DNA from 3 places in the Psychrilyobacter atlanticus DSM 19335 genome. Region 3 is predicted to be linked to each of the others. Evidence: riboswitches for the same ligand, from Rfam matches in the RefSeq annotation. Region 3 holds a riboswitch; each other region holds the start of a gene.
What was found. A riboswitch is a leader RNA that binds a small molecule or an ion and turns the genes downstream of it on or off. The one in region 3 is predicted to bind cobalamin.
Positions count from the first base shown of each region.

Region 1 (7,973 bases), on a different contig from region 3:
GATGAAGGAATAGACGTTTTAACTATTGCAAAAGAAAAAGCAATGGTACTTTTTGAAGAATTAGAAGAGGTATAAAAATGAAGTTACAGACGATGAGGCAGCTCAGGCTGCTTAAATTAATAAAAAAAATATTTCTTAAAATGGCAGAAGAGCTCTCTTTAAACAAAGGGGGCTCTTTTGGTCTTTTTTTGGAAAAAAAGGAGTTGAAGTATGATATCAAAGGTTAAGCAAAGAACAATTTTTATTTTTTTAGGGGTAATTATCTATATGTGTTTGGGATCGGTATATTCCTGGAGTATTTTCAGAAAACCTCTGGAAGAAATTTTAAACATAAGTTCTACAGAGAGTTCCCTGCCATATATGACATTTTTAATTTTTTACGCATTATCAATGCCACTAGCAGGAAATTTCATTGAAAAATATGGCCCAAGGAATATAACTTTATTTGGTGGAGCAATTGTCTCACTTGGATGGTTTTTATCTAGTTTAGCAAACAGCATTGAAATGCTTACAGTAACTTATGGAATTATTGGTGGTATAGGTGTAGGTATTGTTTACGGTGCCCCTATGGCTGTTTCTGCAAAATGGTTTCCGAACAAAAAAGGAATGGCCGTAGGTCTGACACTTTCTGGGTTTGGATTATCACCTTTTGTCACAGCACCAATATCCAGACTTCTAATTGAATATTTTGGAGTATTTTCTTCTTTCAGAATCTTAAGTCTGGCTTTTTTTGTAATAATATTAATTTTTGCACTTCCTTTAAGATTTCCAAATAAAGAGGAAGAAGTTGAAGGAAATATCGTTAAAAATAAAGATACCTCTTCAGATCTGCCTTTAAAGAAAGTACTGATCGATAGAAAATTTTATATTTTATGGACATGTTTCGCTATAGGTACATTTACCGGTCTTATGGCCATTGGGATTTCAAGTCCTGTTGCACAGGAAATTATTGGACTTAATCCAAAAATGAGTGCTTTTTCCGTTGCATTGTTCGCTGTATTTAACGGGTTAGGACGGCCTGTATTTGGTGTCATTACTGATAAAATTAAATTTGAAAAAACTGCGATAATTTCCTTTGGCCTTATTATTCTAGCTTCCATAATAATGTTAAATTCAGGTAAGGGTAACGTTATATTTTATATCGTATCATTTTCAATGTTCTGGTTTATATTAGGTGGTTGGCTTGCAATTGCTCCAACTGCTGTCTCTAATATTTTTGGAGCAAAAAATTATGCAAGAAATTATGGTTTCCTGTTTACAGCATATGGAGTAGGAGCAGTAGTTTCAAGTGTCACATCAGGGATTATTAAAGATTCTTTTGGGAGCTATATATATGTTTTTTATCCCACAATAGTAAGTGCAATTATAGGAATTTTGATATCAATTTTAGTGCTTAAAGAAAAAAAAGTTAGAGAGATTAAAATAAATACAGATTTAAATTAAAACAGAGATAAATTAAAAAATAAATTTTGAATAGTAAAAGGAAATTCAAAAAAAAAAGTAATAACCTAATATAAGGAGGGGTTATTATGCCTGAAGATAAACTTAAAGATAAGATTATTGAACTTCTGCCAAAGACATCTTTATTTGGTGGAGTGGACAAAGACGACATTCATTCATTTATAGAGAGCCTTTCAGAAAAAAGCTATAGTGCCGGTGAAAACATCTTTGAAGAGGGAGACTCCCCGGGAGATTCCTACCTTCTCTTAGAGGGAGAGATCAAAGTTACCGTTGCCGGCAGGAGATTATCTAAGTTCGGACCGGGATCAATTTTTGGAATGGCTTCTCCAATAGGTATCCAGAAACAAATTGTTACAGCAACTGCCAATACAGATGTTGTTCTGGCAGTAATCCCCAAGATGACTCTCTACCTTTTAGAAAAAGATAACCCCAAACTCTTTGGAAAAATTATACTCAACGAGGCAAGAGATCTGGCTAGAGCTCTCAAGGGGATGAAGGATATAATTATGGACTATATCCTCATAGAGGAGAGCGGAAATCTTTAATTTCAACAAAATTAAAATGTCAAAAAGAACCAGAAGATTCTCTGGTTCTTTTTATATTTAATTTAAAGCCGTCTAAATATTTATCCCATCCATATCCTTGTAAATGCCGATGATTGAGTTGTATAATAATGCCAAAATAAAGGAATTAAAAGATTCCTTTGGTAAGATAGAGGATATAAATTTTTAGGAGGAGTTAATTATGAAAAATATAGAAAATTCCAAAGGACCCTGGCTGTATCGTTTTTTAATCAAAAGTTTTGTAGTTATTTTTGGTATCCTGGTATTTTGGATCCTGGGGTTTCTTTTAGAGGATATAGAATCTATAAAGGGTCCTAGATACAATAAGATAGAACAATCATATCTGGAACCCGGCTTAATCACAGAGGAACAAGAGCTGAAAAATCAAATAGAGAACCTTACAAGAAAACAAGTGAAGAATGAAAATGAGATCGCTATAGTTAAAAACAGTTCTGGGAATTTACAGAATACCATAAATCAATTGATGGCTCTAAAAAAACTGGCCCTTGAAAATTCTAAGGTAATCTCGAAATCCGAAGAACAGCAGCTAAGTAGAAGTGTGGAAACTTTTTTAAAGAGTCAGAAAACCTACCAGAGATTAAATATGGAATTGGCTCAAATTATAGAAAAAAAACAAAGACTGGAGATTGAGAAACAGGAGATAGGAAAAAAACTAAAAGATCAAAGGGAGAATGCCCAAAAACAATACAGGGAACTCCTAAAAAATCATAATTTGAAACTGGCTTTTTTACAGATATCTATTCTCTTCCCATTTTTATTGGGTGGAATATATCTTATCCTTAAGAAAAAGTCCAGCAATTACTATCTTCTCTTTATAGGTTATGGAGTGGCAGTATTTTTTAAGATCTTCTTAGTTATCCACAAATATTTCCCATCCCGGTATTTTAAATATATCTTAATACTGGGACTCCTGCTTACAGTGGTAAAAATCATCATATATCTCATAAATATAATAACTAACCCAAAGAAACAATGGCTTTTAAAGCAATATCGGGACGGATATGAAAAATTCCTATGTCCGGTATGTGAATACCCTATCAGAAGGGGGCCGAGAAAGTTTTTATATTGGACTAGAAGAACCGTTGGCAAGGTAACGTTGCCCCACAACCATACTGCGGAAAAAGATAAACCCTATTCATGTCCATCTTGCGGAACAAAACTCTTTGAGGAGTGTCCGGAATGCCATGAGATAAAACACGCTCTCCTGCCTACCTGCTGTCATTGCGGGAGCAAAAATAAATAAAACTATTATCAAAAATTATAGGTTCATATTTCAATAATATAAAAAATAGATAATCTTTTTAATATAAATTATATATATTTGAACAAAATATAAAATACATAGTATATTATATCGATATAACAATTAAATAACAGAGTTAGAGGTTTCTAATCAAATAGAATTAATAGGGAAGTAGGTTAAAATCCTCCGCGGTCCCGCCACTGTAATGTAGACGAAAACATAATTTGCCACTGGATAAAATCTGGGAAGGCGTATGTGAGTAGGTTGAAACTAAGCCAGGAGACCTGCCTTTAACTTTGTCATCAACCACGAGGATGGAGGTATGACGATGAATAGAAGAACGACAGTTCTCCGCTTTTAATATTATCATGAAAAATATAAAGTTGTAATTTTAGCTTACTATGTTTGATAATTTTAAGGGGGAAGAATAAAAAAATGGAAATAAGATTAGGGATAATAGAGACTTTGGCAGTAGCAGTAGGGGTTCTTTATATTGGAAAATGGTTAAATTATAAGATTAAAATTTTGGATGAACTCTGCATTCCAGAAGCAGTAACAGGAGGAGGAACATTTTCCTTAATTACTTTATTGGCTCATGAAACTGGTCTTCTGAATATTATTTTTGAAGACAGTCTGAGGGAAGTATTTATGATCGCCTTTTTTACAACAATCGGCTATTCTGCAAGTCTTAAACTCTTAAAGAAAGCAGGGATGCCTGTATTTATGTTTTTATTGGCAGCCGTATTACTGGCAGTATTACAAAATATATTAGGGGTAGGGATGGCCAAGGCACTGAATATCAGCCCCTTGTTGGGACTGGCAACAGGGTCATTATCCACTACTGGAGGGCCGGGAACTGCAGGAGCTTTTGCACCAATGTTAGAAGAAGCGGGAGCTCACGGGGCAAAAGTAGTAGCTATGGCCACAGCAACCTATGCTCTTTTAATGGGAAGTATTATCGGAGGACCCGTAGCAAAAAGATTGATAGGAAAACATAAATTACTGGACAAGAAAACCCATACAGGCAGCGAGGTAGAATCTAAGTTATCAGAAGGCAGGCTGCTCAGCAAAAATATTCCTGTAGGAGCCTTTGAGATAATAATAGCTATGGGAATAGGAAGTTTTATATCGTACCTTCTAAAAAACATAGGGCTTGTTCTCCCTTCATATATAGGAGCTATGTTTACAGCTTCAGTAATAAGGAATCTAAGTGATATTTCAAAGGGATATAAGATAAAATTAGATGAAATTTCTATGATGAGTAACTTTACTCTGGCAATGTTTTTATCTATGACCCTTATGACCTTTAAATTATGGGAATTGAAGGAGTTAGCGTTACCACTCCTCCTTATGCTCCTTGGACAAACTATCCTCATGGGAGGGTTTGCATATTTCATAACCTTTTATCTCATGGGAAAAGACTATGATGCAGCGGTTATGGCCTCTGGTCATTGCGGGTGTGGATTTGGGACGACTCCAAAAGCTCTGGCTAATATGGAAGCTCTGACAAACAAATTTTTACCTTCTCCAAAGGCATTTTTTATCATTCCTTTGGTAGGAGGTTTATTTATAGATTTTTTCAATGTTGGGATAATAACTTTTTTTATAAGTGTAGTGAAATAATAACTAAAAGAAAAGTCCCAGAAAGTTGACAATTAAATAGCATAATAGTATAATATTTCTAATTATAAAAGCAAAGATGAGGAGAGTAACTTCTAATAGATACTAAAGCGAGCTAGTGACGGTGGGAGACTAGTAGTGGAATTAGTTGTGAAGAACACCTTGGAGCTGCTAACCCAAAGGATTTTTATAAAAATCTCAGTAGGCTTAGACGTATTTGGCACGTGACGCCAAAGGGTATCGAGGAACTGCTTGTGTGTGTCTCCGTACTTACTTTATTTTTTTAGGGTTTGTATGAATTTTGACTTCTCACTTTAGCAGTGGGAAGTTTTTTTATTTTATAGAAAAAGATTAAGGCATTGTATAGATAGGAGGATTAAAGTGGAAATGAAAGACATTATAGCTAAGGTGAATCACTATTCAGCTCTAGCTAAAAAAAGAACGTTAACAGATGAAGAAACAATAGAAAGACAAAAATACAGAACATTATACTTGGAGCAGTTTAAATCACAAGTTAAAGGACATTTAGATCAAGTAAAAGTTGTAGATCAAAATGGAAATGAAGTAAAATTAAATAAAAAAATAACTAAATTAAGTTAGGGAGGATTTTATGAAGAAAGCAACAGTTAAAGAACTTATCAGAAATGGTGAACAATTCTTAAATCAAGAAGTACAAATTTCTGGTTGGGTAAGAAAGATTAGGAGTCAAAAAAGTTTTGGTTTTATTGAATTAAATGATGGTTCATTTTTTACCGGACTACAAGTAGTATTTGAGGACAACTTAGAAAATTTTGACGAGATAAGCAGAGCATCTATAGCTACATCTATGTATGTAACTGGAACTTTTGTAAAATCAGAAGGAAAGGGACAAAGTTATGAGATCAAGGCAACGTCTGTAGAGATATTCCAAAAAGCTGACTTAGATTATCCATTACAAAATAAAAGACATACCTTTGAATATTTGAGATCAATAGCACATCTAAGACCTAGAACTAATGCTTTCTCAGCAGTATTTAGAGTAAGATCATTAGTTGCATATGCTATCCACAGATTTTTCCAAGATCAAGAGTTTGTATATGTACACACTCCAATCATAACTGGAAGTGACGCTGAAGGTGCAGGAGAGATGTTCAGAGTAACGACTATGGACTTAGATAATGTTCCTAAAACAGATAAGGGAGATATCGACTATAAAGAAGACTTCTTTGGAAAGGAAACTAACCTAACTGTAAGTGGACAATTAAATGTAGAGACTTATTGTGCTGCATTTAGAAATGTATATACATTTGGACCTACATTTAGAGCAGAAAACTCAAATACAACTAGACATGCATCTGAATTTTGGATGATAGAACCTGAGATTGCTTTCGCTGCCTTAGAAGCTAACATGGATTTAGCAGAAGATATGGTAAAATATATCATTAAATATGTTATGGAAAAAGCTCCTGAAGAGATGGAATTTTTCAATAAATTTGTAGAAAAAGGATTATTTGATAAGTTAAACAATGTTTTAGCAAATGATTTTGCTAGAGTTACTTATACTGAAGCAGTAGACATCCTATTAAAATCAAAGAAAAAATTTGAATTTAAAGTAGAGTGGGGAATTGATCTTCAATCAGAACATGAAAGATTCTTAGCTGAAGAGCATTTTAAAAGACCAGTTTTCGTAACAGACTATCCAAAGGATATCAAAGCATTCTATATGAAGCTTAACGAAGATGGAAAAACAGTAAGAGCTATGGATCTATTAGCTCCTGGAATTGGAGAAATCATAGGTGGTTCTCAAAGAGAAGATAACTTAGAAGAATTAGAGAGAAGAATGGATGAAATCAACCTTCCTAAGGAAGACTATAAGTTCTATACAGACCTTAGAAAATATGGTTCATTCCCTCATTCAGGGTACGGATTAGGTTTTGAAAGAATGATAATGTACGTTACAGGAATGACAAATATCAGAGACGTAATTTCTTTCCCTAGAACTCCTAAGAGTGCAGAATTTTAAAGATTAATAAAAAAATAAAGTGGAGTTTGATTGTTTCGTGCAATCAGACTCTTTCTTTTAAATCTATATAAGTAAAAAAAAATATTGTTATTTAATTTGGGAGGTTTAAAATGAGTATGATCCAGATAAGTGATAAAACACGAACTTTAAGTTTAGTGTTTTGTATCGTTGGTTTTTTAGGTCTAGGTGGACTTCACAGGTTCTATGTGGGGAAGGTCTGGACAGGTTTATTATACCTTATGACAGGAGGATTATTTGGGATTGGAACCATCCTAGATCTTATAAAAATCTCTACTAATACCTTTACCGATGCACTGGGATATCCAGTAACTAAAAATTAATTTTTTCACATCAATTCTTAAAAAATTCATAGAAAAATTAAAAATTGTTTAACAAGTCCGCGAAATGTGTTATAATAGCTTGAAAGTGTTATAAAATTAACATTAAAACTTTAGGAGGACTTTATAATGAAAGAGAACAATGCAAAAAAAATGTCATTAATATCACTGATCTTAATGATATTCACATCGGTATTTGGGTTTACTAATATTCCTAGATCATTTTATTTAATGGGATATGGTGCAATACCTTGGTACATCATTTCAGCGGTTTTATTCTTTATACCTTATGCTTTTATGATGGCAGAATACGGTGCGGCATTTAAAGATGAAAAAGGTGGAATATTTTCTTGGATGAAAAGATCAGTAGGTCTTAAATATGCATTTATCGGTACATTTATGTGGTATGCATCATATGTTGTTTGGATGGTAAATATCAGTTCATCTATTTGGATAGTAATTTCAACAGCAATATTTGGTGAAGATTTAACTTCTAAATTACATTTATTTGGATTAAATTCTACACAGACATTAGGACTTTTAGGAGTATGTCTAATAACATTAATTACATTTACAGCAACTAAAGGGTTAGAAAAAATAACTAAGGTAACATCTATTGGTGGTTTAGCAGTTACACTTCTTAACTTAGTATTATTATTTGGTTCATTATTAGTATTAGCATTAAATGGTGGAGAATTTGCTCAACCTATCGTTGCTAATTCATT
Region 1 covers NZ_KE384548.1:1,015,980-1,023,952, forward strand. The annotation lists gene K337_RS0116725 (PadR family transcriptional regulator) at 1-75, shown strand, start outside; gene K337_RS0116735 (L-lactate MFS transporter) at 211-1,443, shown strand; gene K337_RS0116740 (cyclic nucleotide-binding domain-containing protein) at 1,530-2,006, shown strand; gene K337_RS0116745 (hypothetical protein) at 2,206-3,288, shown strand; cobalamin riboswitch at 3,412-3,594, shown strand; gene gltS (sodium/glutamate symporter) at 3,724-4,911, shown strand; gene K337_RS0116755 (DUF896 domain-containing protein) at 5,290-5,508, shown strand; gene asnS (asparagine--tRNA ligase) at 5,519-6,910, shown strand; gene K337_RS0116765 (TM2 domain-containing protein) at 7,021-7,251, shown strand; gene yjeM (glutamate/gamma-aminobutyrate family transporter YjeM) at 7,378-7,973, shown strand, end outside.
Region 1: it holds a riboswitch for cobalamin, as region 3 does, so the genes downstream of both, gltS (sodium/glutamate symporter) here and K337_RS0104370 (TonB-dependent receptor) in region 3, are expected to answer to the same signal.

Region 2 (7,973 bases), on a different contig from region 3:
TTTTTTGCTAACTTTAAATGAGAATATTCCTTTAATTCCTTTTTTTCAATATAAATTTCAGATTCTGTGGCATTCTTATATCCACTTAAGATATCCAAAAAAGTAGTTTTTCCACTTCCATTGGGTCCTAATATTCCATAAAATTTACCCTTCTCAAATTTGAAAGACAGGTCATCTAAGATTTGAGTTCCATCTATAGAATAGTTTATTTTTTTTATATCTATCATCTCAGATTTCCTCCTCCCATCTTTTTCCTAAAAATCAGAGCAAAGAAAGGTGCTCCTAGTAGTGATGTGATTACTCCTACAGGAATATCATTAGGTAATACTACTCGGACTACATTATCAGCAGCTCCCATAATAACTCCACCCCATATAGCACAGCCTATAATTAATTTTTTATTGTCTGTTCCCATGATGAATCGGAGAAGATGAGGTACTACAAGTCCTACAAATCCTATTATTCCACAGGTAGAAACTGCTACAGCTGATAAGATCGAACTGACAACCAATAATATCCTCCTGATCCTGCTGGGGTTTATCCCCAACGAGATAGCACTTTTTTCTCCCAATGCTAGTATATTTAAATCTTCTGCATAATAACAAAAAAATACGAATCCAAAGACCCATATTGCACTCAAGATACTGACTTCCATCCATGATTTCCCGGTAAAGCTCCCAAGCAGCCAAAATATAATAGCCCCTACACCCTCGTCAGCTAAATACTTTAAAAAACTTAATCCTGCAGAGAAGAAAGCTCCAATTATTATTCCTCCTAATATTATAGAAGTAGGATTCATCTTCCTCTCAAAAGATCCCATCTTGATAACAACTGCCAAACAGAGTATTGCAAATATAAATGAAACTATATGTGTGCTGAAAATTCCAAAAACTGTTATGTTTAGAACTATAGCAAGAGCAGCACCAAATGAAGCACCACTTGAGATCCCCAATGTATATGGATCAGCCAAGGGGTTTAATAAAACCCCTTGAAATACCAATCCGCACATGGATAAAATTGAACCTATTAAGATCGAAGTGAGAATCCTCGGTAATCTCACTTCATGGATAATATACCAATTAGGAGCTCCCTCCCCGCCTTTTATACTCTCTATCACTTCCTTTAATGGAATTTTTATATATCCCATTTGAAGGTAGAAGAATACTGAAAGAATTAATAGTATTATTCCAATTATTGTCCACAATTTAAAATGTTTTTTCATAAATTTCTACGGTTGCATCCCATTTGCATACTCTTTCTTTTTAGCTAACATATTTTCTTTTTCATGAGTCAACCCAAATTCTGCATGTTTAACATATATCTTTCTGATCCCTTCATTCTCTCCTAAACCAACCATGTGAGCTTTTACAGTAAACCCATTTTTTTCTAATTCTTCCTTCATCTCTCCAGCTATATCGTTGTGTGCATGATCTCCAGCAACTATCATAAATGGATATAAATTTACATGTTTAATTTTCTTTGTTTTTAATTGTTTAATTATTGTATCTAATGTAGGGTACCCTTCTACAGTTCCAAAGAATACATTTTCAGAATAATACTCATGGAATACATTTTCGATCATAGAATATGCAGAATTTGCTGGATGGTGAGTACCATGCCCGATAAATACAGTTGCTTCATCTTTCTTTAAAACTTTATAAGTAGGAGCTAATGCTGATGCAGTATCTTTATAATCAGCTAACAATGTTAATAAGGGGTCACTAACTTTTAATACTTTAAAATCTCCCTCATGTAAGGCAACTTCTTTCTTTAAAGTTTCAGATTCTAATCCGTTCATAATATGTGTTCCTTGGACTAACACATGTGTATATCCTTCTTTTTTTAATATATCTAGTGCCTCACTTGGATTATTAAAAGTAATCCCTTCATTCTTTTTAATTCTTCTCATGATAATTCTAGATGTAAAAGCAGTTACTACTTTAAAATCTGGATATGAATTTTTAAATTCTTTCTCTAAAGCCATAATCGTTTTTGCTCTTGTTTCTGGATATGTTGTCCCAAAACTTACTAATACAATAGCTTTTTTTTCTGCCTTAAACAGATCCTTTGATGGTTCATGTACTGCTCCCTTTGCTAATAATGTTACACCCATTACCAACATCACTAATACTACTAACACTTTTTTCATTTTTTTCCTCCTGAGTTTAATTTTGAGAATAAAAAATAAGATGAAATTGTCTCTTTTTTCGTAAAAAAAAGTCCCCTAAAACTTAGGGAACTAGAACATTTTATACAGCAAAAGCTACAAATGTCTACATCCTTGTCCTCGCAAGTTCGTAAAAATAATCTGGCAGGTCTCCTGACTTGACTTCACCTTACTCATAGCCCTTCCCGAATTGCTTCAGTGGTATACTATTTTCATCTGTCTTACAGTGGCGGGACCGTGTAGGATTTTCACCCACTTCCCTTTTAATCGATACAAATCGAACCAAGATTATATTTTATTAAATTGTCATTAACTTTATACCATGTTTACTTTTTTTTTACAACGTATTTCTTTTAATTCAACATTAATTTTTTTAATTTAAAATTAATATTTTTTAATAAAAAGTAACTGTTTTTTATACAGATTAAAAATTGAATGTATGCCGTGAGTTATATTACTTTCCTTTTTTATGTCAAAATTGGAAAACTGTCATAAAGAGAGTTACTAGTTACTCGTCTAACGATAAAGTTTAGCATAGGATCCTTCTAATTTTAATAGTTCCTCATGGGTTCCAGTTTCTACCACACCTTCTTTATCCATAACTACAATTCTGTCAGAATTTATGATAGTTGAAAGCCTGTGAGCTATAGTTATAGTAGTTCTGTTTTTGGATAGTGTCGTAAGGGCTTCCTGGATTAATTTTTCTGTAATATTATCTAAAGATGCAGTAGCTTCATCCAATATCAATATCTTTGGATTTTTTAAAAATATCCTGGCTATAGATATCCTTTGCTTTTGCCCTCCGGAAAGTTTGACTCCTCTTTCTCCTACCAAAGTATCAAATCCCTTTGGTAAACTAATTATAAATTCATATATGTTGGCGTTCTTAGATGCTTCTACAAGGTCTTCTTCAGCTGCACCTAACTTACCATAGCTTATATTCTCCCTTATCGTTCCCCCAAATAAAAATGCCTCCTGAGGGACAATCCCTATATTCCCTCGAAGAGAAGTTAATTTTATCTTACTTATATCTGTTCCATCTATAGTTATCCTTCCAGAATCAATATCATAGAACCTTGGAATCAAATTTGAAATAGTTGATTTTCCTACACCACTAGATCCTACTATGGCTATATTTTCTCCAGATTTTATTTTCAAATTAAATTCATTTAAAATTAAAGATGATTTTTTATAGGAGAAATTTACATCCTGCAGCTGTATCTCTCCTTTTATTTCCTTTAAAATTATTGGATTTTCCACCTCTTTTATCTGTGGAGTTATTTCCATCATCTCCTGAAACCTTCTATATCCTGCCATTCCTTTTTGATAACTTTGAACCAAGATCATCATCTTTCTGATAGGCTCCATAAATCTATAGGAATACAAGAGAAAACTAATTAAGATACCATAGGTTAACTCTCCGTGCAATATTAAATATCCTCCATAAAATATTACTATAAACTGCATAAGGTTCATAAATATATGGATTCCTGAGAAAAAAACAGCAGTAGTTTTATAAGTTTCTTTTTTAGCTTCTTGAAATTCCTGGTTTTTTTCCTCGAATTTATCTATCTCATAATTTTCATTATTGAATTGCTTTACTATCCTAATCCCACCAATGCTTTCCTCAGCACAGGAATTTATATCTGCTATTTTTTTTCTGGTTTTACCAAATGCCATCTTCATCTTCCATTTTTGAGTGATAGAAAAGTAGATCATAAAGGGTAAAACTGAAAATATAACCAAGGTTAATTTTACATTTAAAGTGATCATTAATGCAAAAGCTCCTGCTAATCTGATTACAGCAATAAATAGGTCTATAGGGCCATGATTGGCTAACTCCGATATCCCGCTCAGATCATTTACTAATTTTGACATAATTACTCCGGTTTTATTGTTATCAAAATAACCAAAAGATAACTTTTGAATATGAGTAAATAATTCCTTTCTCATCTTGGTCTCTATCTTAATTCCTAGAACATTTCCATAGTACAGCTGACAGTAACTGACAGCATATCTCATTAAATACATAAATATTAATCCAACAGATATATAATAAAATGTTTTCAGATCTTTTGCCGGAATTACTTTATCTATTACTATTTGAATCACTTTTGGAAAAATTAAATCCAGTGATGCAAGTAGTACAGCACAGGCTAATGTAAACATTAATAATTTAATATGGGGTCTATAATATTTTATAAATGATTTTAATTCGTTCATTTTAGCTCCTTTGATTTTAATTTTATATTAATAAATTATCGGTCTTTTCAAGGATCGTATGAAATTTCCCTTTAAAATCATCTTATCATATCTTTTCAAATAAAACTATATCCTCCATTTACAGAATAAAAAAAGGGAGAAATTTCTCCCTAAGATTTTTACTATACTCATCAGCTATGTGACATTAGATCCAAATCTGTCATAACCCAAATTTTTATAAACTTTAATTCATCTATAAACTTTATATTTTTTTTATGATTTTACAAGGATTCCCTCCAGCAAACACATTTTCCGGAAGATCTTTGGTTACGACACTTCCTGCTCCTATAGTGGTATTCTTCCCAATGGTTACACCTGGTAGAAGGATAGCTCCTCCTCCAATCCAAACATTGTCACCTATTGTTATGGGTTTAGAAGATTCCAGCCCTTTTACCCTCTCTTTGGCATCTAATGGATGTGTTGCTGTATACACCTGGACATTTGGTCCAAACATCACATTGTCACCAATGATTACTCTATTTACATCCAATATAGTGCATGAAAAATTGGCATAAAAGTTTTTTCCTATCTCTATATTATACCCATAGTCACAATAAAATGGAGGTTCTATTTTTATCCCACCCTTTACAACAACTAATCTTTTCAGGATTTCTTTTCTTTCCTCTTCTTCTATTGGTTTGGTAGAATTATACTCAGAAATTAACATCCTTGCCATAAGCCTATCATCCATCAGATTCTGATCTCCAGAAAAATATAACTCCCCAGCCAGCATCTTTTCTTTTTCACTCTTCATACATCTTCTCCTCTATTACTTAAATTAGTTTAATTATTGATAACTATAAAACAATTTTTTCAGTTTAAGTATACTACATTTACCATCTAAAACAATTTTTTATCAAAAAAAGAGGCCTCAGCCTCTTATTTCCTTAACATCCTCAGATCATTCCCCGTAGGATTTTGAAATACTGCCAGATCAAATGCATGGATTGTCGGTATGAGATGTTCAAAGAGATCCGATTGAATCCCTTCATACTCCTGCCATACAATAGTTTTGGCAAAACAGTATATCTCAAGGGGAATCCCCTGAAATGTAGGTTCTTGCTGCCTAACTAATAGAGTTAAATTTTGATTGATATATGGACTACTTTTTAGATATAGTTCTACATAAGCTCTGAACATTCCAATATTTGTAAGTCTTCTACCGTTGATAGGAGTAGACATAATATTTTTATCCCTATTGGAATCATCTATCTCCCTTTCCTTCTTTTCAATATAATCCTTTAAAAGGTCTATTTTTTTATACTCTTTAACTTCTTCCAAAGATAAAAATTTTACACTATTACTGTCTAAAAATATAGATCTTTTTATCCTTCTGCTTCCTGTAGACTGCATTCCCTTCCAATTTCGAAAAGAGTTGCTGACAAGGGCATAACTGGGAATAGTTGTAATAGTCTTATCAAAATTTTGAACCTTTACATTGGTTAGATTGATCTCTATAACATCTCCATCAGCCAGTTGATTCGGCATCTCGATCCAGTCTCCTATCCCGACCATATTGTTAGCCGCTAATTGAATACTGGCAACAAACCCCAAAATAGCATCTTTGAAAATCAACATAATCACAGCTGTCATTGCACCTATCCCACTTAAAATTTTAAGGGGTGATTTATCCATAATTATTCCTACAGATATTGTCGCAGCTACAACCACTAAAAATAAACTCATAACCTGGAGGTAACTCTTAATAGGTCGCCTTTTAGAAATACTGTATGTACTATAAATATCACTGAATACCGACAAAATCCCATTTGCAATAAGGGTAAATATTATTACCATCCCAATATCTATAGTCTTTTCAAAAAAAGATTTAAAAAAATTTAATTTTCTTATCATAATTTCAAAAACAATTAACGGTACTAAAGCATTCAAATACTTAAAAACATTATTTTCAATTAAAAAGTCATCCCATTTGGTTTCACTTTTTTCAATCAATTTAATCAAATGGTTTTTTATTATGTAGCTTGTAATATAATGCATAATGATAGCTATTATTAAGGTGAGTACCATTATTATCCCTACAATAAAAATCCTTTGATAATGTCCGCTTACATTTAAATATTCAGTGATTGTATTATAAAATTCATTCATAGCATTTCTCCTATTTTTTTTACTGTTAAGTCTAACTTATAAGAGTTTTCCCCCTGTATTTTTCCTAAACCTATATTTTTTTTTAGCCCAAGAGATCCAGTGGGGTCTAGATATCATGGCTCTTCCAACAGCCACTAAATCTACCAGGTTATTTTCAATTAAATAACTGGCTTCAACTTCTTTTTTAATAGCTCTTACAGCTATTACAGGTGTTTTAACATGTTTTTTTATCTCTACTCCCAGATATACTACCCAGTCCAGAGGAAAGTCTGATGGCATATCTACCTTCCTATCCTGCTTGAACGCAGGGTCAGGGACTCCACTAGATACATGGATTAGATCCACCCCTGCTTTTTCAACTTCTTTTGCAATATAGATTCCCTCTTCTAAGGTAGGCTCATTTCCTCCTATCCTAATCCCCAAAATAAAGTTGTCATCAAAAATATCCTTTGTTCTCTTTATCAATTCACGGGTAAAATAAAGTCTCTCACCGTACTTATCTGTCCTTTTATTCCAAAGTTTAGAATGAAGCTGAGATATAAGGTAAGTATGTGCTCCATGGATCTCTATCCCATCAAATCCACATTTTTTTGCCCTGTGAAAAGCTGAGATAAATTCTTCTAAGATTTCATCTAGTTTTTCCTCAGATACAGTAGCTATCTCATCCTTAAAACCAGCATGGTGCAGCTGGATAAGGGTAGGGGTTTTATGCTTCCTGCATATATCTGCTACCTTAGTCAGACCTTCTATAAAGGTATCGTCCCATATTCCGATTTGATTATCCCTTAATTTCCCATCTTTGGCAACACAACAGGCTTCCAAGATGATCATCCCGACTCCTCCAAGAGCAATATCCTCATACCATTTCACCAATTCATCGGTAACATGTCCATCCTTACCAATAAGGCTAAACCTTACCATAGGCGGTAAAACTACCCTGTTTTTAAGCGTTATTCCCTTTATCTTAAATTCCGTAAACAGATCCACTTTTTCTTTCATTTCCATATCTTTCTCCTAATTTTTTTATTCCTCTTCCCATTCCTCAATAAATGAGCACTCATATATATCTACATTTGAATTAAGTTTATAAATTACATCTTTTCTTTCTACAATAATTTGAATTTTTTCCTTTAAACTTTCATTCTCCTGGATATTCTTTAAAAGACCCTTAGCCGGATTTATTGTAATTGGATGTCCCACTGATTTCATCATAGTAAGGTCACCATTGGTGTCTCCATAAGCATAAGATTCATCTAGATGTATATCATATTTTTCTACAAATTCATCTATAGCTCTCTGTTTGCTGACAGAATCCCACATAGGTGTAGTTTCACCGGTAAATTTTTCCCCGTCATAGTGGTAGATAGTCCCGCAGTAATCATCTGCACCATATTTTTTAGCCATCTTAGATACTAAAAATTCCGGACTTCCAGAT
Region 2 covers NZ_KE384548.1:770,565-778,537, forward strand. The annotation lists gene K337_RS0115470 (ABC transporter ATP-binding protein) at 1-227, opposite strand, end outside; gene K337_RS0115475 (FecCD family ABC transporter permease) at 224-1,222, opposite strand; gene K337_RS0115480 (sirohydrochlorin cobaltochelatase) at 1,229-2,149, opposite strand; cobalamin riboswitch at 2,294-2,470, opposite strand; gene K337_RS0115485 (ABC transporter ATP-binding protein) at 2,684-4,390, opposite strand; gene K337_RS0115490 (sugar O-acetyltransferase) at 4,632-5,183, opposite strand; gene K337_RS0115495 (mechanosensitive ion channel family protein) at 5,309-6,538, opposite strand; gene K337_RS0115500 (NADH:flavin oxidoreductase) at 6,575-7,543, opposite strand; gene K337_RS0115505 (HAD family hydrolase) at 7,562-7,973, opposite strand, start outside.
Region 2: it holds a riboswitch for cobalamin, as region 3 does, so the genes downstream of both, K337_RS0115480 (sirohydrochlorin cobaltochelatase) here and K337_RS0104370 (TonB-dependent receptor) in region 3, are expected to answer to the same signal.

Region 3 (7,973 bases):
CTTTTAAAATTGTTACAAATACTATAAAAAATGCAGAATTATATCTTATAGGTCCCTATGAAGAAGATCCGGATTACTATGAAGAGTGCAAAGAGCTAATAGATGATTTTAAATTAAATTCTCAGATAATTTTTACAGGGAAAGTAGATGTGACAGATTATTTAGGAAGGCTAGATATTTTTTTACTTTCATCTATATCAGAGGGACAGCCCTTATCTATGTTAGAAGCTATGTCAGTTAAGATACCTATCATAGCTACAGATGTAGGAGACTGTCGAGGTGTATTGACTGGTCATAAAGATGTCGGATGTGCAGGGGTGATAGTGCCACCGACATCTTATACAGCAATGGCAGCAGAGATTACGGCTCTCTATAGAAATGAATCTAGATTAAAATTATTGGGAGAGAGAGGCTGTGAAATAGTAAATAAATATTACAGGGCAGATCAATTTTTAAATAAATATACTAAACTATATGAAGAAGGGTGGGGTTAATATGGCTGGAATAGGTTTTGAGTTAAGGAAATTATTTTATGATGATGATTCTTTTTCAGGGTATATAAAAGCACTAACATTTTCTACTTTTATATCGGTAGGGCCATTTATAGCAATGGTATTATCTATAAATATCTTGATTTTAGTATCAAATTTAATTTTTAATAATTCTTCGGAACAGTTATTATTTATAACAACGTTGGTATATATATTTATTTTTTCCCAGTTAATAAGTTTTCCATTTCAATTTTTTGTAACGAGGTATATATCTGATAGATTTTATGAAAAAGAATATAAGAAAGTGAGACCATCATTTATAGGGATCAGTAAAATAATAATAATATTGTCGCTGGTTTTAGGAGTGATATTTTTCGGGATGAAAGAGCTACCGTTATATTATAAATACCTGTCAATAGGGATACTAATAACTTTATCACTATTGTGGACCATTACAACTTATATAAGTATATTAAAAGATTATGTATATATATCAAAAATATATTTTTATTCAACCATTTTATCTGTGTTGGTATTCTTCATCACTACTAAATATCCAATTATGTTTTCTGAACATAGATTAGCGGGAAATATGCTGACTTCATTTTTTATAGGGGTCTTATTTTCACTACATATGTTGACAAACTATTTTTTCAGTATATTCAAAGAAGGAGAGGGAGGAGAGTACGAATTCTTAGGATATTTAAAAAACTATTCGAGTTTATTATTTACAGGTTTATTTTATATTTTAGGTACTTGGTCTCATATAATTATAAATTGGTTTTCACCGTGGGCTGTTAATATAGGGTATGGATTCAGAATAACTTTACACTATGAAAATGCTATATTTTATTCATTCTTACTGACAATCCCCAGTATTGTATTTTTCGTAGTATTTATAGAGACAAGGTTTTTTGATATATATCAAAAATATTATGCACTTACTTTAAAAAATGGAACTTTAGATGACATAGAAAAAGAGAGAAAAAAAATGCGTAGAAAGTTGTATAAAGAGGTATTTTATGCTCTACAAATACAAATTTTTATTACAATAACAGCACTTTTATTTTCTAGATATTTTATTATTTATTATGGAGTACCTGCAGAGTTGGTAGAGATATTTAAAATAGTTTCTTTAGGTGCAATAGCTAATATATATATAATAATATTAATTTCTATTTTCTTTTACTTCAATGCTTTAAAAAGTGCACTAAAAGTCACAGGTTTATTTTGTTTTTTAAATACATCTTTCACTCTAATTTTTATAAATTTTGGAGAGAAATATATAGGGTTTGGTTTTTTCTTGGGGTCTGTAATATCAGTATTATATGCTCTACAGCTTTTTGATAAAATTATAGATGGGTTGAATTATACAACTTTTTATTCTCAAAATTTTGCATTAAAACATAGAGGCCGATCACTATCAAAAATAATTGGTAAAATGAATCATGGAGTTAGTTTAAGATGGAAAGAAAGATACCTTAAAATAGGTTTATCAGTGTCGTTTTTTTTATTGATAATCTTTAGTTATCAGATTTTAAAATAAATTTTGGAAGTGAGACCTTATGAAATATAAAATAGCGATAGTTATAAGTGGAATAATATTTATGGCAGGTTGTAGTAGTTATGACAAGACAGGATTTAATGGGAATACTAAACGAAATTGGCATTCTATGGGATATATAGATAAGGAAGGCTATAATATAAGCGGATACAGTGATGAAGGATATGACCGGGAAGGATATGACAAGTACGGTTATGACGTAGAAAGTTATGATAAGGAAGGGTATAATAAAGGGAGATATAATCGAGAAGGATATGATAAAAGTGGGTATAGACAAGATGGATGGAATGATGAAGGATGGAGTGGAAAAGGGGTAAATAAAGAGACTGGAACTAAATATGATAAATACGGTTGGTCTAGGGAATATGAAAATAAAAAGACAAAAACACTGTATGATGAATATGGGTGGTCATATTTTGGAGTAAACAAAAAAACAAAGACAGAATATGATGAAAAAGGATATACGATAGATGGAATAAATAGAGAAACAGGGACAAAATATAATAAAAAAGGATGGTCTAGAGAAGAATTAAATAAAGTGACTAAAACGGCCTACGATGCAGATGGTTACAGTATTTATGGGTACACAGAAGCTGGATATAATAAAGCTGGATATAGTAAAGAAGGTTATGACAAAATAGGATATGATAAGTACGGTTATGACAAAGAAGGTTATGATCGGGAAGGATATAACAAGTATGGTTATGACCAAGGTGGCTCTAATAGAAAAGGTTATAATAGAAAAGGATATGATAAAAATGGTTATGACAGGAATCATTACGATAAATATGGATGGAATGATGAAAAAAACAACAGGTATACGAAAGGCTTATATGATAAAAAAGGCAGAACTTTTGATGAATTTTACAGTAAAATAAAGAGACCGGTGGTTTTTATTCCTAGTCCTGATATATATGTAGGAGGATATGATGAAAACGGCTATGATAGTAAGGGGTATGATCGACAAGGCTACAACAACCTTGGGTATAATCGTCGTGGATATGATAAATATGGATACAATGAAGAAGGATTAGACAAAGAAGGTTTTAATAGAAAGAAAGTATATATAGGTGAAAAATAAAATTATTGGATAGATAAAAAGGGTTGTGAATTCACAACCCTTTTTTAGTTTAGGAAATTATACCTGCAAAAGACAAGGTAACACTTTTTCTATTTAGCAGAAAAACATTTTGGGATATAATTAATAGAGAGTTTATCTGTGTATGGATTAGTAGACAGATAGACTTCTACACCGAAGACTTCTTTAAAGTTTTCTTTGGACAAAACTTCAGTAGGAGTGCCAATATCTGCAATATTTCCTTCCTTCAAAAGGATGAGTTTGTCACAATATGTAGCTGCAATATTCATATCATGGATTGCAGAAAACATAGTTATATCCAAAGATTTCATAATATCCATTATCTCTAATTGATATTTTATATCTAAGTGATTGGTAGGTTCATCCAGGATAAAGAAATCATTGTCCCCTGCAATGGCTCTGGCAATCATAACCCTCTGCTGTTCTCCTCCAGAAAGGCTGAGAAAACTTCTGTTTTCAAAGTGAGATAACCCGACTTTATCCAAAGCTTCTTTGGCTATCTTTAGATCTGTTTTGGATGTAGAGGAAAACATGGAAGAGTGGGCATATCTCCCCATGAGAACAATATCGATGATGGAAAAATCAAAGTCTCCTCCAGAATGTTGTGTAAGGGTAGATATTTTCTTAGCTAATTCCTTGGAAGAAAAATTATCTATAGGTGTGTTATCGATGAATATACTACCGCTAGTAGGAGTGAGTATATTATATATATTTTTTAATAGGGTAGATTTACCACATCCGTTGGGCCCTATAACCCCGACAAATTCTCCTTTTTTAATATTAAAATTTATATCATTTAAAATTTTTGCGCTATCTATCTCAAAACTTAAATTTTCAATTTTTAATTTCAATCTATCCTCCTTTTTTAATTTTTTTGTCACGAATTATACAAATTTTGGATTTTTTATCTGGATGCAACGTCACGTTGCTTATTTATTAAAATTATAGATACTTTTTTTCATGATCCATAGAAAGAATGGTGCTCCTAAAAACGATGTGACAATCCCTACTGGAAGTTCATTGGGAGCCATTACTACCCTGGAAAAGGTGTCGGCCAGAGTGAGAAAAAATCCACCTAGAAATATAGATACTGGTATAAGAACTCTATGTTTAGAACTTGTTAATTTTCTTGAAATATGAGGAATAATAAGACCGATAAATCCTATTACACCACTTATGGAAACTAAGATTCCTGTCAACAGAGTAGATGTAAGTATAATTATAATTCTTATCTTATTGGTATTGACACCTAAAATCTTAGAACTTTCCTCTCCTAAAAGTAAGATATCCAATTCACGATTAAAAAACATAGTTATTCCAAAGACAATCACGAGTAAAGTGGTCAAAAGATAGATAGACGACCATTTGGCTCCACTTAAACTACCAACAATCCAAAATAACGCTGTATACAGATCTCCATTTTGGGCAGAGAAAGTTATAAAAGTAGTGATAGATGAAAACATGGAGGAGATAGCAATTCCTGTAAGAACCAGTTTGGTAGAACTATAATTTCCGCCTATATTAGCGATTCTGAAAACCAAGACAGCAGCTGTAACAGCTCCTAAAAATGCCATAAATGGAGTACCTAAACCACCGATGTTAAAACCTATGATAAGGGATAAAACTGCACCTGTTGAAGCCCCACTGGAAACTCCTAAGATATATGGGTCAGCAAGGGAATTTTTGGTAAGGGCCTGCATGAGAACACCGACCAAGGATAACCCTCCGCCTACTAAGAATGCTAAAAATATACGAGGTAACCGCAGTTTTAATAAGATTGTTTCTAAATTTGGATTCCAAGTTGCATCAAACACGTTGTGGTTTGTAATGGAATTAGTGAGAATTTTTAGTGTAATCAAGGGGTTTATCTTTATTACTCCGCTGGATAAAGCGAAAATTATAGTTAAAATTCCTAAAGATAGAAAGATAAGAAAAGTTTTTAATTTCATGGGAGGGACTCCTTTTTTAATTTATAATATTACATTAATACTAAGATAGATTCATAAAAATGTCTAGAAATTCTTTTTAATAATCTCTTATTCCTAACTCTTCACCTTCTTTTAGTGAATTTTAACTACAATTTAACCAGTAATTAACAAATAGTACGGAATGTGTGGAAAATACTAGAAAACTATAATTAATTTTTTTTAATAAAGTTGTAATATCTTGACATTTTTTTTTATAATTTGTAAACTAAGGACGAAGAGAATTAAAATAGGGAAACTAGTGCGAATCTAGTACAGCCTTCACTACTGTAGAAGTGGACGAAACCATCATAACCACTGGGTATGATTACCTGGGAAGGGATGGGAGTAGGAGGAAACTAAGTCAGGATACCTAATCTGGAAAAGGGGAGAAAGAGATGATAAAAAGAGCAGGGGTTTTAGCCCTAATTTTGGCGTGTACAGTTTATGCCGAGGATTTAAATGAGGAGCAGTTTTTTGAGGATAGTGGAGTAATAAGATTAGAGGAAACAACGATATCCGGAGACGGGTTTGAGAATACGATAAGAGATACACCTAAAAATATCACCATAGTTACTGCACAGGATATTAAAGAAAGCGGAGCTAAAAATGTAGTAGAAGCTGTAAAATCAGTTCCCGGAGTAAAAGTAAGTGAGGGGACGGGGAAAACAGGAGTAATAGATATCAGAGGGCAGGGAGCCAACACTCAAATGAATACAGCTATTATTGTAGATGGGGTAAAGATGAATCCTATCGATATGTCGAGTTTTAACCTATACAGCATCCCTATTGAGACAGTAGAAAAGATAGAGATAATCCCAAGTGGAGCATCTGTAGTCTATGGAGATAATACTGTAGGAGGAGCTATAAATATCATCACTAAAAATGGTAAAGGAAAAGACAGCTTGACCCTTCAAGTAGAAGGTGGATCATATGAGAATTATAATGGTAATCTTGGATTTAATACCACAGTGGATAAATTTAAAATTTTTGGAAATGTTACAGGAAAAACGACAGATGGGTATAGGGAAAATGGATATTTAAGATCACAAGATGTCATGGTAGGAACAAAATATCAGATAAACGATGCCAATGCTTTAACTTTAAAATATGACTATCATAAGGATCATATGGGATTTCCTGGATCGTTATCAAAAGATCAAACAGATGATGACAGGACACAAGCTAGTTCACCAGATGATTGGGGGAAAAATGAATCTCATAGATTTAACCTGGGGTATAATTATAAGAAGGACAATTTAGAGATAATAAATAATACAACTTATTATACTAAAAATTACAATTCTTATATGACTTATGGTTCTACATCAACATATAGTAATAGTGATGCTAAAACAGAAAATATTTCAAATGATTTCAAGGTAAAATATAACACAGACAGAAATAAATTTATTGCTGGGTTTGATTTATTAAATGGTGATTTAGATAATAAAAGCAATGGGTTGGAGAGTGATTATTCAAATTGGCCAACTATTACAACAAAACCTTTTTCTAGAGAAGGAAAAGTCAAAAAAGAAAGTATAGGTGGATTTATATCAGATACTTACAGTCTTACAGATGACCTTGATTTTACAGGGGGAATCAGACAGCAGTATACAAAGTTTGATTATTCAAATTACGAAGATAAAAAATATAACACAACTGTATATGATCTAGCATTAAACTATAAATATTCAGAAACAGGTTCGACTTTTATCAGTTATGGAACTGATTTTAGAACCCCTACAACAGATGAGCTTGTGACATATGGGGTTTATAACCCAGATTTAAAACCTCAGACTGGAGAAAATTTTGAGATCGGAGTAAAGGATTATATTGCCGAGACCTTTGTAAGTGCATCTGTATTCCATAAGATAATAAAAGATGAGATATATTACAATTCTAGTAAAAAGATTAATAGTAACTATGATGAAGACAATAAAAAGATAGGGTTTGAGTTGTTAGCAGAAAGGAAATTCATGAAAAACTTAACTTTAACTACATCTTATTCATACTTACAGTCAGAGATTGATGGTGGAGAAAATAAGGGAAATAAAACTCCAGGAGTACCAGAAAATAAATTTTCTATAGGGGCTAAATATGATTTTACAGAAAAGTTAAAATCTAACCTATTGTTAAATTACGTAGGTAGTTCATATAGTTTTTATGATGAAAAAAATGAAAAAGATAAAGTAGAGGCATACACTACTTTAGATTTCAACCTATCATATAAGATAAATGATTCATTTGATATCTATGGGGGAATCAAAAACTTAACTGATGAAGAATACAATGAATATGTGGATTCATATGGTTATTACTATCCAGCACCGGAAAGACAATACTATGTAGGATTCAGATATACTATGTAAGAAAAAAAACCTCAGAAATTTATTTTCTGAGGTTTTATCTGTTGGAGGGAGAAAATGTTAAAAATAAATTATGTAATAGAAGCCAAGGGCGTTATAGATGAATTAAATTGCCATCTGGGAAAAGCAGCAGCTATAGCTAAAATCGATCTGCCAGAAGTAGTGGAAGAGATAATTGAAATTCAAAGAAATAATTTTATGGTGAGTTATTCTCTAAACAATGAAACTAAAATAAAAAGGGAAAAGGTTGATTTTTTAGAAACAAAAGAAGAGGAATATAGAAAAATAGTAGGAGGATTCACCGGATTTATCCTTCAGGGAGGAAGTCTGTTAGGAGCGGAAATTCATATTGCCAGAGCAGTAAACAGGAGATTATTTAGACAAGTGACTTATTGCAGTGCTACAGGAATAGATATAGATAGTGTGATTTTTGATTATTTAAATAAATTATCGAGTTATCTATTTACCCTTTCAAAATATATAAAT
Region 3 covers NZ_KE384547.1:811,331-819,303, forward strand. The annotation lists gene pelF (GT4 family glycosyltransferase PelF) at 1-494, shown strand, start outside; gene pelG (exopolysaccharide Pel transporter PelG) at 496-2,037, shown strand; gene K337_RS20150 (hypothetical protein) at 2,057-3,136, shown strand; gene K337_RS0104360 (ABC transporter ATP-binding protein) at 3,226-4,005, opposite strand; gene K337_RS0104365 (FecCD family ABC transporter permease) at 4,084-5,103, opposite strand; cobalamin riboswitch at 5,320-5,513, shown strand; gene K337_RS0104370 (TonB-dependent receptor) at 5,517-7,490, shown strand; gene K337_RS0104375 (ATP:cob(I)alamin adenosyltransferase) at 7,545-7,973, shown strand, end outside.